2 linked regions of the Pleurocapsa sp. PCC 7327 genome follow. The protein of the gene in region 1 interacts with the protein of each later gene in a pairwise test. Links are inferred from orthologs where the notes say so. Each region holds a gene or a part of one and is shown in the gene's direction. Other genes may lie near its edges.

Region 1 (8,158 bases):
CGTCCGTAAGGGCAGTGGTAGACGAGGTCAGCTTGTATCGACTGTTCCCCGTAGATTTGATTCTGACTCAGCGATTCGATTCTCTTGCCAAAGTGCGATCGCTGCAAATGCCAATCCTCTTTATTCACGGCACGGCTGACGAGATAATCCCTGTTAAAATGAGCCAAGAACTCTACCAGGCTGCACCGGAACCCAAACAACTGCTGTTAGTGCCTAATGCAGGACACAACGATACGGCTGAACTGGGAGGGATGCAGTATCTTCAAACAATCTGGGAATTTATCGAGCAAACGCGCAAGAGAAACGCATCCCTAAGATAGAATGCAAGTTTTCCGGGGAGAGGAGACAATGAAAAAGTAGACAGTCCTGGATTCATAGTGAGAACCAATCACTGACACTCGCACTCTCCCTGTTGATAGCGATATAGTTAGTAACATCGGTGTAGCTGGACAAAAAATAAATTGATGAATCAGCCGAGTTTAGAACAAATCGCCGTCCAACTCGAAAGTCCCAATTCTCGCGATCGCCTGTTGGCACTAGTCTCGTTGCGACAATTCCCAGCCGCAGATGCAGTCCCCCTGATTAAAAAAGTTCTCTACGACGAAATCTTGCCAGTGCGTTCCATGGCAGTTTTTGCCTTGGGAGTCAAGCAGACGGAAGAATGCTATGAGATTTTGGTGAAGCTTCTAGAGACCGATCCCGATTACGGCATTCGAGCCGACGCAGCGGGCGCTTTGGGTTATTTAGAAGACGGACGCGCCTTTGAACCGCTAGTGCGTGCCTTTTACGAAGATACGGAATGGTTAGTGCGTTTTAGTGCGGCGGTTTCCTTGGGAAATCTCAAAGATATTCGCGCTAAGGAAGTTTTGCTAAAAGCGCTAGAAAGCGAGGAAGCCGTCTTACACCAAGCCGCGATCGCGGCTTTGGGAGAAATTGAAGCAGTAGATACTGTCGATCGCCTTCTCCAGTTTGCTCCTTCAGAGGATTGGCTGATTCGCCAGCGTCTGGCAGAAGCTTTGGGCAACCTCAAAACGGAAAAAAGCATTTCTGCGCTCAAATTTTTAGCCAAAGATCCTCATCCTCAAGTCAGTCAAGCGGCCACCCTATCCCTAGAGCGACTTGAAGAAGGGTCAACGGAACAATAAAGGATAACAACAGCGGTAGAATTGATAAAGTCCATTCTGACGATTCATTGAGTCAACTGATAAGAACAGCGTTTGCGAATCATTCATGGAAATTGAGGAATTTCTCGAACTGTGTGCGGGTAAATGGTTTTCTCAGCGCACGAGTTATCATCTAGATGAAACAAAAGTTGAAAATCACAAAGCAGACCTGACTGTAGAAAGACTATCCCGAGATCGACCGGAAATAATAACCCTTTGTCAGCAACATAAAATTGACCCCAGCCACACCCTAGGAGGAACGAAAACATGGTGGGATAACTCGGTAGATTGGGGAAAACCCAAGCAAAGTGGTTCTTCAGTCACGATCCTAGTTCCCGATCGCGATAATTCTCAAACCGGCCAACTTTTGTTTGCGGCAGGAATGCCTCTGACAACGATAAGCTTGGGTAGCTTTGTCTTGGGCAATGACCAAGCTTTGACTTTAATTATTGAAAAAGACAAAACGTATTTAGAAGAACGCCTCTGGTTTGCCAGTCCCAATTTACGGTTGAGAACTAGCTTGGTGAAAAATGCTCATGGCTTCAGTCGAACCGCTTTTTATTCAGAAATTCGTAAAATTCCCCCTAAATCGACATAATTATATCGATCGCTAAGAATTTTACCAAAATCCTTTTCTTCCCGTTGGCATAATGGTCGAGCGATTCGTTTTTGCATAAACGAGTTGCTCCTCTGTTACTTTGGCGTTAGTAAGATTTGCCCCGCATAAGTTTGCTCCTTTCAAATTGGCATAAGTCAAATGGGCAAAACTCAGATCGGCTCCTCGCAAATCGGCACCTTTAAGATCGGCATAACTTAAATATGCCCGACTCAAATTCGCATTTCGCAAATCGGCATGAGTTAAATTGGCATGACCAAAATCCGCGTTCGCCAAATTTGCCCTTTGAAAATTGGCTTGGTTCAACTGGGATTGATGAAAAATCGCACCGGGCAAGCTAGCTCTGCTTAAATTCAAGTTATTCAGCTCTTGCTGAGCAAAATCTCGCCTGCCATTTTTATAACCTTCTACAATGCTGTTAGCATCTAATTTAGGTACGGGTTTCTTAGAGGCTGGTGATTTTGACGGACTAGCCAATCGATTTTTGTCGATGGCATAGTTACTAGACATTTGATAGTTGAGAGCGGCAGAGAAATTCGATCCAGCTGCAGCTTTACTAGGAAGATTAGGGGTAGGTGGATTGGCACTCGTCCGAGTAGCGCGATCGATGCGAGTGCGATCGCCCATTCCTATTTTTGAGATGGGTGTAGTAGCCAGAATAGCAGAATTGCCCGTTCCTTTCTCTAAATTGGGTGCATTAATCATGCTCTGCGCCAAACTCTCGCTATAGGGAACCAGTTCGAGCGCTTGTAGCACTTCGTTAGCAGTTTTATAGCGGTGACGAACAGACACCTCCAGCATCGTTTTCAATACTTTAGCAAACGACTCGCTTACCGTTATCCATCTTTCCCAGGTAATTTCTCCGGTAGTCGGATCGGTGCCTAAATCTTTAGGAGATTTGCCAATGAGTAAATAAAGACAAGTCACGCCAACAGCATAAATGTCGCTGGCAAAAACGGGACGCATTGCCATCTGTTCTGGTGGGGCAAAACCTGCCGTTCCAACGGCAAAGGCCGTGAAAGCCGTCTGAGTAGACGCACTGTTGGCCACTGAGTTGACTTGATTGGTCACTGCCCCAAAATCGATCAAGACGAGTTGGCGATCTTCTTCGCGGCGGATGATGTTAGCGGGTTTGATATCCCGATGAATCACTCGTTGGGTATGGATATATTGTAGGATGGGTAAGACTTCGCTCAAAAACTGTCTAACTCCTGCCTCGCTGAAGGGACCGTTCTTTTTGACTTCTTGATGAAGGTTGTGTCCCTTAACGTATTCTTGGACTAAATAAAACTGCTGCCTGTCTTCAAAATAGTCTAGCAATCTGGGAACCTGCGGGTGATTGCCAATTCTGCCCAAGGTTTCCGCTTCTCGCTCGAAAAGCTCCTTTGCCATTTTGAATAAGGCAGGGTCGTCAGTCGAGGGGCGCAGTTGTTTGACGACGCACCAGGGTTTGCCGGGAAGCGAGAGATCGACTGCGACAAAGGTTGCTCCAAATCCCCCTTTGCCTAAGATCCCTAAAACTCGGTAACGTCCGCGTAAGATCAGACTGGAGCCACAAGCTTGACAAACCTCGGCATTTTTGGGGTTTTTCGGTTGAGAACAAGAGGGATTTACACAATAGCTCATTCTGGATCGCCGTTATCGCATCGAGTGCCGAATTTCAGTCGTTGCTTGCAACTGACAAGACTAAGATACTCTCTCTTTATAAAGAGTTCCCCGAAATTTACTTAAACTAACAATTCAAACGTCAAAATTATCATTTGACGCATTTGGCGAACTTAATCAAGTTACTGCCAATGACTTGCTAAGTTTTGTCGAGTTTTTGCAATAAATAATCTTATTTTATTACATCGAGTGTTTTTTCTCGATGCTTTTGCCCAATTCATGAAAATCTAAATCGATCGCTCACCAGTTTTTATTCACAGATAGCCATTTTTGTCAATACCAAGCCTTGCGATCGGCAAACCCCTAAAACCGGAAGATCCAATCCCTGTTAATATTAGTTAAAATTGAAAAAAATATAGCCATAACTATTGCTAGATAGGTCAGTTCATGACTTCAGGAATCGCTGTAGAGAAAAAAAAGTTAGAAAAACCCCCTTTAAAAATTCATTATTTGGGCGATCGCGTCCTGCGCCAGCCTGCTAAGCGCATTGCTAAGGTAGACGACAGCGTGCGGCAACTCGCCAAAGAAATGCTGCAAACCATGTATAGCTCTAACGGCGTCGGTTTGGCAGCTCCTCAAGTCGGCATTCACAAACAATTAATCGTTATCGACTGCGAACCAGATAATCCCGCCAATCCTCCTCTGGTTTTAATTAACCCGCAAATTACCAGCTACGGGAGCGAATTGTGCGACTTTGAAGAGGGGTGTTTGAGCATTCCCGGCGTGTATATGGATGTCACTCGTCCAGAAACGATTGAAGTCTCGTTTAAGGACGAACAGGGACGACCTCGCAAGCTTAAAGCATCGGGATTTCTTGCTCGCGTCATCCAACACGAAATGGATCACCTCGAAGGAGTTCTGTTTGTCGATCGCGTCGAAAATAGCTTAGCATTGACAGAAGAATTGAAGAAGAACGGCTTTTCGCTTGGGGCGGTTAAGTCTATCTCGCACTAGGAGTAATAACAGTGACACCGAAAAGCGGCGTATTTTTATTGGGTTCTTGTATTGCAGCGATCGCTGGAGTGGGTTCGGTCTTTGAACTGTCTTCAGGAACGCCAGAACTAGGAAATGTCACGACCGGAATTATTCTAGCGGCGAGCATTCCTTTAACCGGATTGTTCTTTTGGGTGGCTGTTCGAGACACGAGAGCTAATCTGAAATAAAAGTTACCGAAAAGCGTTGTTGAATGCCTCTATCTTTTCAGCCGGTGAGAGGGCGCTTAAAGTGCCGGATTTACTTCGGCACCAAGTCCCCCATGAAAACGAGCAAGCGTTCAGTTCGTTATCTACCCTACCAGTTCGGTTTAACTTATTCTGCTCCCTCGATCGGCGCAAATCCCTGACGTTGGATATTCTCAGTAATATGGCGTGGTTCGAGGAATTGCAGTAAGTAATCGGGACCTCCGGCTTTAGAACCGACTCCAGAGAGTTTAAACCCGCCAAAGGGCTGTCTGGCGACGATCGCGCCCGTAATCGTTCGGTTAATATACAAGTTGCCGACTTCAAATTCCTCGCCAGCCCGTTTAATGTGGTCGGGAGTGCGAGAATATAAACCACCCGTGAGGGCGTAATCGGTTCCGTTAGCAACCTTTAATGCCTCATTAAAATCTTTTACCCGTATTAGTGCGACTACGGGCCCAAAAATCTCTTCTTGGGCAATAATTGCCGTGGGAGAAACATGGGTAAAGATAGTAGGACCGACGAAATAGCCGTTTTCGGGAGAATCCATTTCTAGGGCAACTTCGGCTTCCTGTTTGCCTTTGGCAATGTAGTCCCGAATGCGCTCGCGTGCAGTTGCGTCGATAACTGGACCAACTTGGGTGCTGGGTAAATCTGCCGCACCGATATTGAGCGATCGCGTGGCTTCGACAAACCGTTCCACAAAGGCATCGTATACGGAATCGAGAACGATAACCCGCGAACAAGCCGAACATTTTTGCCCGCTATAGCCAAACGCCGATTGCACCACGCCAGCTACCGCTTGGTCGAGATCGGCACTTTCATCGACGATAATGGCGTTTTTCCCGCCCATCTCGGCTATGACTCGTTTGAGATGTTTTTGTCCGGGTTGGAGTATGGATGCGTCGGCATAGATACGACAGCCTACCTCCCGCGATCCCGTGAAGGCGATTAAATGAATGTCGGGATGCTTCACCATGTAAGCGCCTACTTGAGAACCTTTGCCAGGGACAAATTGAAAAACTCCTTTAGGAATTCCTGCTTCTAGGAGGATTTCGGTTATTTTAGCGGCAATGACGGAGGAAGTTTCGGCGGGTTTGAGTAAGGTACAATTGCCAGCGACCAATGCAGCTACCGTCATTCCTGTAGCAATGGCGATGGGGAAATTCCAAGGAGAAATGACCACGGCAACGCCTCGCGGTTGATAAAGGTAGCGGTTAGTTTCTCCGGCAACGTCAAAATTGTGCCCCAGATCCAACCGTTCCATTTCTTTGGCATAGTAGCGGCAGAAATCGATCGCTTCCGAGACTTCCGCATCGGCTTGTTGCAAGACTTTTCCCACTTCTAAGCAGATCCAAGCGCTCAATTCGTGGCGACGTTGTTCCATTATTTGAGCGGCTTTGCGCAAAATTCCTGCTCGCACTCTAACAGGAGTCTTCTTCCAGGCGGGGAAAGCAGCTTTTGCCGCCTCTATCGCACTTTCGGCTTGTTCGACAGAAATTAAGCCAATTTTGCCGACAATCTCGCTGGGATTCGACGGATTGACCGAATCGATCGCTGTCTCAGTTTGGACATATTCCCCATTAATCAGAGGTAAATAGGTTTTCCCCAAGGAATTGCGAACTTTAACTAAAGCTTGTTTGGCTGCCTCGCGCAATTCGGCGTTAGCATAATCCGTATCGGGTGCGCCAGGGAAAGTCTCTTCGTCTTTCCGTCTTTCCGTCCCCCCCTCTCTAAAGACGGGTGGGGCGATCAATTCTTCAACGGGACGTTCTTCCAGACTTTGTTTGAGGAAAGAACTGTTTGCCGTATTCTCCAGCAAGCGGCGAATCAAGTATGCCATGCCAGGAAGAAGTTTTCCGTAGGGTGCATAGACTCGTACTCGATGACCGCGTTTGATTAAAGCTTGTGCCAAGCGATCGCCCATTCCGTAGAGAACTTGCATCTCGAAGCGACGACGAGGAATTTGGAGAGTTTCGGCAATGGCACAGGCTAATGCCTGCGATCGCACGTTATGGCTGCCGAGCGCCGCATATAAATATTCGTGGTTTTCTAGCAATAACTGGGCTAAACGCTCGAAATTAGCATCAGTAGCAGCTTTCTCGTTGTATACTGGCTGCTGCCAATGACGCTGGAGGGATTTAATCGTTTCTTGATCCCAGTATGCCCCTTTGACTAAGCGAACCGTTACCGGGTTGCCCCGTTTCTTTGCCCATTCGATGACATCTTTTAAATCTTGTTCCGAGTCGCGTAAATAGGCTTGTATGGTAATTCCGATATCGGTACGGGTGCGAAACTCCTCTTCGAGTAACAATTCTTTGAGAATGGCAAGGGTCAAATCTTTGTAGACATATTGTTCCATGTCGAAGTGAACCGCTACCCCTAATTCCTTGGCGCGACGGAGAAGGATGCGAATGCGATCGCAAACTTTTTCCTGACTTCCCTCTGGATCGATAGGATCGAATTGGGAGTAAAAAGCTGTTAATTTCACGGACACTTGAACTTTTGGGAGCGGTTCTCCGTCTGCTTCGTCAATTTCTGGCACTTTCGACCATCTTTGCGCTTCCTGGGCTAGTTGTTCCATCAAATCCAGATAGCCTTGCAGATAGGCTTTCGCTTCTGCCTCTGTAATGACGGCTTCTCCGAGTAAGTCGATGGTAAACGCCATCTTTTCTCTACGCAGGCGATCGATAGTCTTAATAACCTGTGGAACGGTCTCCCCAGCAATATATTTAAAAGCTAGTGCTTCTACTGCTTTGCTAATCGTTGCGGCTGCTAATTGAGCCGGAGCAGAATTGGGATCGGTGAAATTGAGTATGCCTTTCAGTGCCGACGGAAGTTCTACCGATTCTTCTCCTAAGTACTGTTGCATGTGGCGGGCGATTTCGGCATTACTGCGCAAAGCCGGCAAACAGTCGATGAAGCGAAATAGTTGAACCCGCAAGCCAGGATTGCTCATTGCCCAGTCGAGAAGTTTATCGTCCCAGCGCATTTGGTCGCGTACCTGTGCCCAGAGAGAACGCCTCTCCCGCGTCGATGCTAAAAGCTGTCTGGCGATCTCTTGAGTTTTCGCTTCATAAGCTTGATTAGAATTTACTTGAATAACCACAGTTAATTAACTCCAATTCCGAGCGAGGCTTTTTAGTAAGGCTGACTAGGTTATTAGAATGTTCGATCTTTGATGTTTTAATCTAAGAAGCTCAAATATATTAATTTTAGCATTTAGAGCCATCGAAAAATTGACAATTGCAAATGGACAATTCCTAAGAAATTATATTTATTTACGGGATTGACTTTATATTAGTGCTGATTGTTAATTAAAGTAATTTTTTTCTTTAAAATCATAGAAAATTTCATTGTCAATAACAATTTATTCTATTTTGATTAAAGTTAGAAATAGAACCAGAATAAGCGTTCTAATCGAGTAGTGAGTGCAAAAGAGCTGTTACTCTTTTGGGCGCTTCGCGTCTTGAAAAGCAATAGTTGTGAGCTTCGTATTGCTATAGAAGAATAATTAAAGCGATCGCATTTCTCGT
Region 2 (5,502 bases), 1.8 Mb from region 1 along the record:
CAATTTTATCGATTTCGTCGATGTAGATAATTCCCCGTTGCGCTTCTTCTACATCTAAATCTGCTACCTGTAGCAGACGCAGTAGAATATTTTCTACATCTTCTCCCACGTATCCCGCTTCGGTGAGGGTAGTGGCATCTGCAACCGCAAAGGGAACGTCGAGAATTTTCGCCAGCGTTTGCGCGAGTAAAGTTTTGCCCGAACCCGTCGGTCCGATGAGCAGGATATTCGATTTTTGTAGCTCTACGGGGTCGTCTATAATGCCGCTTTTTCTGGCTTGAGAGACGCTGAGACGCTTGTAATGGTTGTAAACGGCGACCGAGAGAATTTTTTTGGCGTCGTCTTGTCCGATAACGTATTCGTCTAGGTATTTTTTGATTTCTCTCGGTTTGGGAATGCGATCGAAGTTGAGACGATCTCGATTGGCGCGTCGTTTGGCAGGATTCTCCTCCGACCGAGGCACGGACGAGGAAACCGAATTGGAAGCGTCCACCAGTTCCTCGTCTAAAATTTCGTTACATAACTCAACGCATTCGTCGCAGATGTAGACTCCCGGTCCGGCAATGAGTTTGCGTACCTGTTCCTGGGATTTTCCGCAGAACGAACATTTTAAATGGGAGTCGTATTTAGACATATTCATTTTAGTGATGTAACGGGAATGGTTGGATCGGAAAGGGTCGGGCGAGAGATAACGCGATCGATCAGACCGTATTCTTGGGCTTCTTGAGCGGACATGTAGAAATCGCGTTCGGTATCGGTAGCAATTTTCTCGTATGGCTGACCTGTGTGGATAGCAAGAAGTTCGTTTAGCCTTTGTTTCATGTAGAGAATTTCTCTAGCCTGAATTTCGATTTCTACGGCTTGTCCTTGGGCGCCGCCGATAGGCTGATGGATCATCAACCTCGCACTGGGCAAAGCCATGCGCTTTCCTTTGGCACCGCCCGATAGCAAAAACGCGCCCATACTAGCAGCTAATCCGAAACAAATGGTAACGACATCCGGGCGAACTTGCTGCATGGCATCGTAGATGGCAAAGCCTGCGTACACCGATCCTCCAGGGGAGTTGATGTATAGCTGGATGTCTTTTTCTGGATCTTCGGCATCTAAATATAACAACTGTGCCACGATCGAATCGGCAACCTTGTCGTCAATTGGGGTTCCCAGAAAAACAATCCGCTCTCTGAGCAGTCGCGAGTAGATATCAAAGGCTCTCTCTCCCAATCCAGACTGTTCCACGACCATGGGAATAACGTTCTCAATGTCGTTGGGACTTTGAGAGTAGATATCCCAAGAACAATAGCTGGTGATTGAAGATTGGTGCGATCGCGATTGAACCATAAACTTAGGAGCTAAGCTCGAAGCAAAAATTTGTATCTTAACTAAAGGTGATTGACTTAGTGCCTCTGGTTTTTTAGATAAGAAGACCGAACTAACCAATTTACCTTCTGACAACATTATGCCTTAAGCGATCGCGAATTGGGTATAACCGGAAAGGATGAAGGAGATAGGAAGGATGTACGAACCCAACACGTCGCGGAGGCGCGCAGGCGGGAAGGAATTCTCCTGCGTCCGCTCTTGAAGCGCCGTTCTCTACTCCTAACCGATCCATCTTTTATATCCTTCATTTCAATTCCTTTTTTTATTCTTCTTTTTATTCTTCCTCTGTCTGGGTTGAGGCTGCTTCAGTTCCCTCTTCTTCGGATTTTGCTGCTTCTTCAAGCGTTCCTTTGGGAACTAATTCTACTGTTGTTTTTTCTTCAAGCCAATCGAGGGTTTTTTCGACGAGCAAGTCTTCTTGTACCATGTCTCGCAAACGCTCTAGATCGATCTCGCGATCGCTAAATTTTTCTCTGAGTTCTTTAATCTTGGCTTCTACTGCTTCTGCTTCCGATTCGATCGATTCGACTTTGGCAATTTCTTTAAGGATTAGGGTTTGTTTGAGGCGCTCTATAGCTTCAGGACGAGAATTTTCCCGCATCCGAGGAATGCTCTGTGCATTGAATAGCTGCTTGATATCAACGCCAAGCTGCTGCATCTGCATTGCCGTCTGAGTCAGAATCGCGTTAACTTCTTCCTGAATCATCGTATCCGGCAGATCGACCGTGCAGTTTTTGAGCAATTCTGCTATGATTGCCGAACGGATGCTGTTTTTCGTTTCTTGTTTGGCTTTTTCTCGATATTGTTTCTCCAGAGATTCCCTTAGCTGTGCCATCGTCTCGAATTCGCTTACCTCTTGGGCAAAGTCATCGTCTAACTCTGGCAGTTCTTTTGCTTTGAGTTCTTTGAGGGTAATGCTAAAGATGACGGCTTTTCCGGCTAAATCTTCTCGCGGATAATCTTCTGGGAAAGTTACGGAAATTTCCTTAGTTTCCTCCGGCTTCATGCCGACAATTCCTTCGACCATTCCCTCGATGAAGCGTCCTTGCTCCATTTCGACTTTTAAATCCGTTCCTTGAACGCCTGGAATGGGTTCGCCTGCTTCTCCTGACTCTGTAACTGTGCGTCCTTGATAGTCAACAATTGCTACGTCTCCCATTTGTGCCCCACGTTCTTCGACGGGAACTAGAGTCGCTTGCTGGATGCGGCGTTGTTCTAGCCAATCCTCGATTTCTTTGGGATCGTAAACGCTCTCTTCTGCTTTCACTGTCAGACCTTGATACTGTCCCAGTTCTACTGTTGGCGGTACGTCAACGGAGGCAGAGAAAGTCAATGGTTCTCCAGGTTCGTATTTTTGAATTAATTCGTCAAAATTTGAGCGTAATTTGTAATTTCCTAGCGATTCAATCGATTCTTGCTTTATTGCTTCTTCTAAGGCTTTTTGAACAATCTCTTCTAAGGCTGCTGCCTTGATTTGCTTCGAGCCGATTCTTTGCAGCAGCACTTGACGAGGAACTTTTCCCTTGCGAAACCCAGGAATGTTCGAAGAGCGAGCAAGGTTTTGTATCACTTTTTCGTAGGTATTTTTCGAGGTTTCAGCCGAAATTTCGATTTCCAAGCCAATTTGACTGTCAGGAAGTTTTTCCTGGGTTACTTTCATCGACGTTCCTAAATTTAGACAACTACAATAACTGTTTCGGAATTGACGAGCGGCGATCGCGTTAACGAATTAAATAAACAAACACCGCTCGTGATATCCTAGTGAGGCAACTATCCATCAAACAAGGCAGGAAAGTCGCATTGGCGTTTAGCCTTGCCTGATGGATTTCTTGTGTCGCTCTATTCACCTATTTGATAATAGTACACTCAAAGATATCTCATTGTGGCTAGATTAAAGTTTTCTAGATTGTTAAGATAGCGAAGATCGGTTGGCAAGAACAGAGAAACTTTGAGGCAAAATGAAAACAGCTATCTCAAGCGACCCCGACTTAAAAAAAATTAATTAAATTTTTTTAAGAAAGACCCTCTCTAGAGATTGAAGAAAATTAAAGCATTAAAATCCGACTACAAGAGATGCGATCGCTAACAAGTGGAGAAAAAAATTTGTCACACAGAGTCAATGTCGCCATTCTTGGCGCAACGGGAGCAGTTGGTACAGAATTACTCGAACTTTTAGAAAGTCGTCAGTTCCCAGTTGCCAACCTAAAACTTCTTGCTTCGCCTCGTTCGGCGGGAACAACTCTACCGTTTAGGGGAGAGAATCTTCCCGTCGAGGCAGTAAGCGAGGATTCCTTCCAAGGCGTAGATATCGTATTAGCCTCTGCGGGCGCTTCCACCTCCAAAGCTTGGGCAAAAACGATTGTTGAATCAGGGGCAGTAATTATTGATAACTCCAGCGCTTTTCGCATGGATTCCCAGGTGCCTTTAATCGTTCCAGAAATTAACCCAGAAGCTGCCGCCCAGCATCAAGGCATCATTGCCAATCCCAACTGTACGACAATCTTAATGGGAATGGCAATATTTCCCCTCCACCAAGTCCAGCCAATCAAACGTATCGTAGTATCTACCTACCAATCGGCTAGCGGTGCGGGTGCGAGAGCGATGGAAGAGTTAAAAGCCCAAGCGAAAGCGATTCTAGAAAACCAGACTCCCTCGACGCAAGCTTTTCCTTATCCTTTAGCATTTAATTTATTTCCTCACAATTCTCCCCTCAACGAAGAAGGTTATTGCGAGGAAGAGATGAAAATGATTCGAGAAACTCGCAAGATTTTCAACGTACCTCAGTTGCTAATTACGGCAACTTGCGTTCGGGTTCCCGTACTCCGCGCCCACTCAGAAGCGGTTAATCTAGAATTTAGTCGTCCATTTGCGCCACAGCAAGCCAGAGAAATTCTCGCTTCGGCACCGGGAGTAAAACTGGTAGAAGAGTGGCAGGCAAATTACTTTCCGATGCCGATTGATGCAACGGGCAAAGATGAAGTGTTCGTGGGTCGAATTCGTCAAGATTTATCTCATCCTTGTGGGTTAGAATTGTGGCTCTGCGGCGATCAAATTCGCAAGGGAGCAGCCTTAAATGCGGTGCAGATTGCCGAATTATTGATCGAAAAAAATCTTCTCAAATCATCGACTTCAGCAGTTTCTGTTTAGCCAGAAAGTTTATTGACTACTATTAATCAACCCAAAATTCAAAATCGAATGAACGATCGCAACTTTGGACGAGTAATCACCGCGATGGTGACTCCTTTTGACGAACGGGGCAATGTCAATTATGAAGTCGCCGAAAGATTAGCCGATTATTTAGCGACTCATGGCAGTGATGGATTGGTCGTCTGCGGGACGACTGGCGAATCGCCAACACTGACATGGGAGGAAGAATATCAACTCTTTCAAGTAGTCAAAAAAGCCGTTGGCGACAGGGCAAAAATCATTGCCGGAACGGGATCGAACTCGACCAAGGAAGCAATTGAAGCTACTAAAAAAGCAGCCGAATTGGGTTTGGACGGTTCCTTGCAGGTCGTGCCATACTATAATAAACCTCCCCAAGAAGGATTATACGAGCATTTCCGGGCGATCGCGCGGGCTTGCCCCGACCTACCTTTGATGCTCTACAATATTCCGAGTCGCACGGGACAAAATCTTTTGCCAGAGACAATTGCTAAATTGGCAGAGATAGAGAATATTGTCGCTGTCAAAGAAGCAAGCGGGAATCTAGAGCAAGCCTGTCAGATTCATCGCCTGACCCCTCCCTCATTTGCTATTTACTCAGGCGATGATTTTCTTACCCTTCCCCTACTCACCGTAGGAGGAGTCGGCGTAGTCAGCGTGGCGAGCCATTTGGTAGGCGAGCAACTGCAAAAGATGATACAAGCCTTTGAAACGGGCAATGCAACGCTTGCAAAAGAGATTAACATCAAGCTCTTTCCTTTATTTAAAGTGCTTTTTTGTACGACTAATCCCATTCCTGTCAAAGCCGCGTTAAACTTAAAAGGCTGGCAAGTTGGAGGGCTACGACTGCCTCTTTGCGAAATATCACCTAATTTAAAACAAAATTTAGAAGGCGTTTTACAAAGTTTGTCTCTAATCTAATCATGTTTTCTCAGATTCTGCTCTCAAGTTCTCTGGAAA

What was found. The genes of interacting proteins can lie anywhere in the genome.
Region 2: the proteins of def (region 1) and PLE7327_RS04820 interact in binary tests that used the Escherichia coli proteins (3 or more experiments, as listed by UniProt). The link is inferred for Pleurocapsa sp. PCC 7327 from one-to-one orthologs.

Annotation. Positions count from the first base shown.
Region 1 is NC_019689.1:2,905,793-2,913,950, reverse strand. The notes cover bases 2,802-5,614. They hold def (peptide deformylase), read left to right. Parts: upstream 2,802-3,831; coding sequence 3,832-4,398; downstream 4,399-5,614. Other genes in these bases: pruA (L-glutamate gamma-semialdehyde dehydrogenase), read right to left, coding at 4,753-5,614; PLE7327_RS12965 (hypothetical protein), read left to right, coding at 4,410-4,607; PLE7327_RS12975 (pentapeptide repeat-containing protein), read right to left, coding at 2,802-3,405. Outside these bases: PLE7327_RS12990 (alpha/beta hydrolase), read left to right, coding at 1-320; PLE7327_RS12985 (HEAT repeat domain-containing protein), read left to right, coding at 465-1,145; PLE7327_RS12980 (phycobiliprotein lyase), read left to right, coding at 1,231-1,761; more of PLE7327_RS12975, read right to left, coding at 1,783-2,801; more of pruA, read right to left, coding at 5,615-7,731. UniProt on the Escherichia coli protein: Removes the formyl group from the N-terminal Met of newly synthesized proteins. Requires at least a dipeptide for an efficient rate of reaction. N-terminal L-methionine is a prerequisite for activity but the enzyme has broad specificity at other positions.
Region 2 is NC_019689.1:1,081,152-1,086,653, forward strand. Bases 2,673-5,502 are described here. They hold PLE7327_RS04820 (aspartate-semialdehyde dehydrogenase), read left to right. Parts: upstream 2,673-3,480; coding sequence 3,481-4,524; downstream 4,525-5,502. Other genes in these bases: tig (trigger factor), read right to left, coding at 2,673-3,037; dapA (4-hydroxy-tetrahydrodipicolinate synthase), read left to right, coding at 4,573-5,463. Also shown: ATP-dependent protease ATP-binding subunit ClpX, read right to left, coding at 1-634; ATP-dependent Clp endopeptidase proteolytic subunit ClpP, read right to left, coding at 637-1,338; more of tig, read right to left, coding at 1,652-2,672.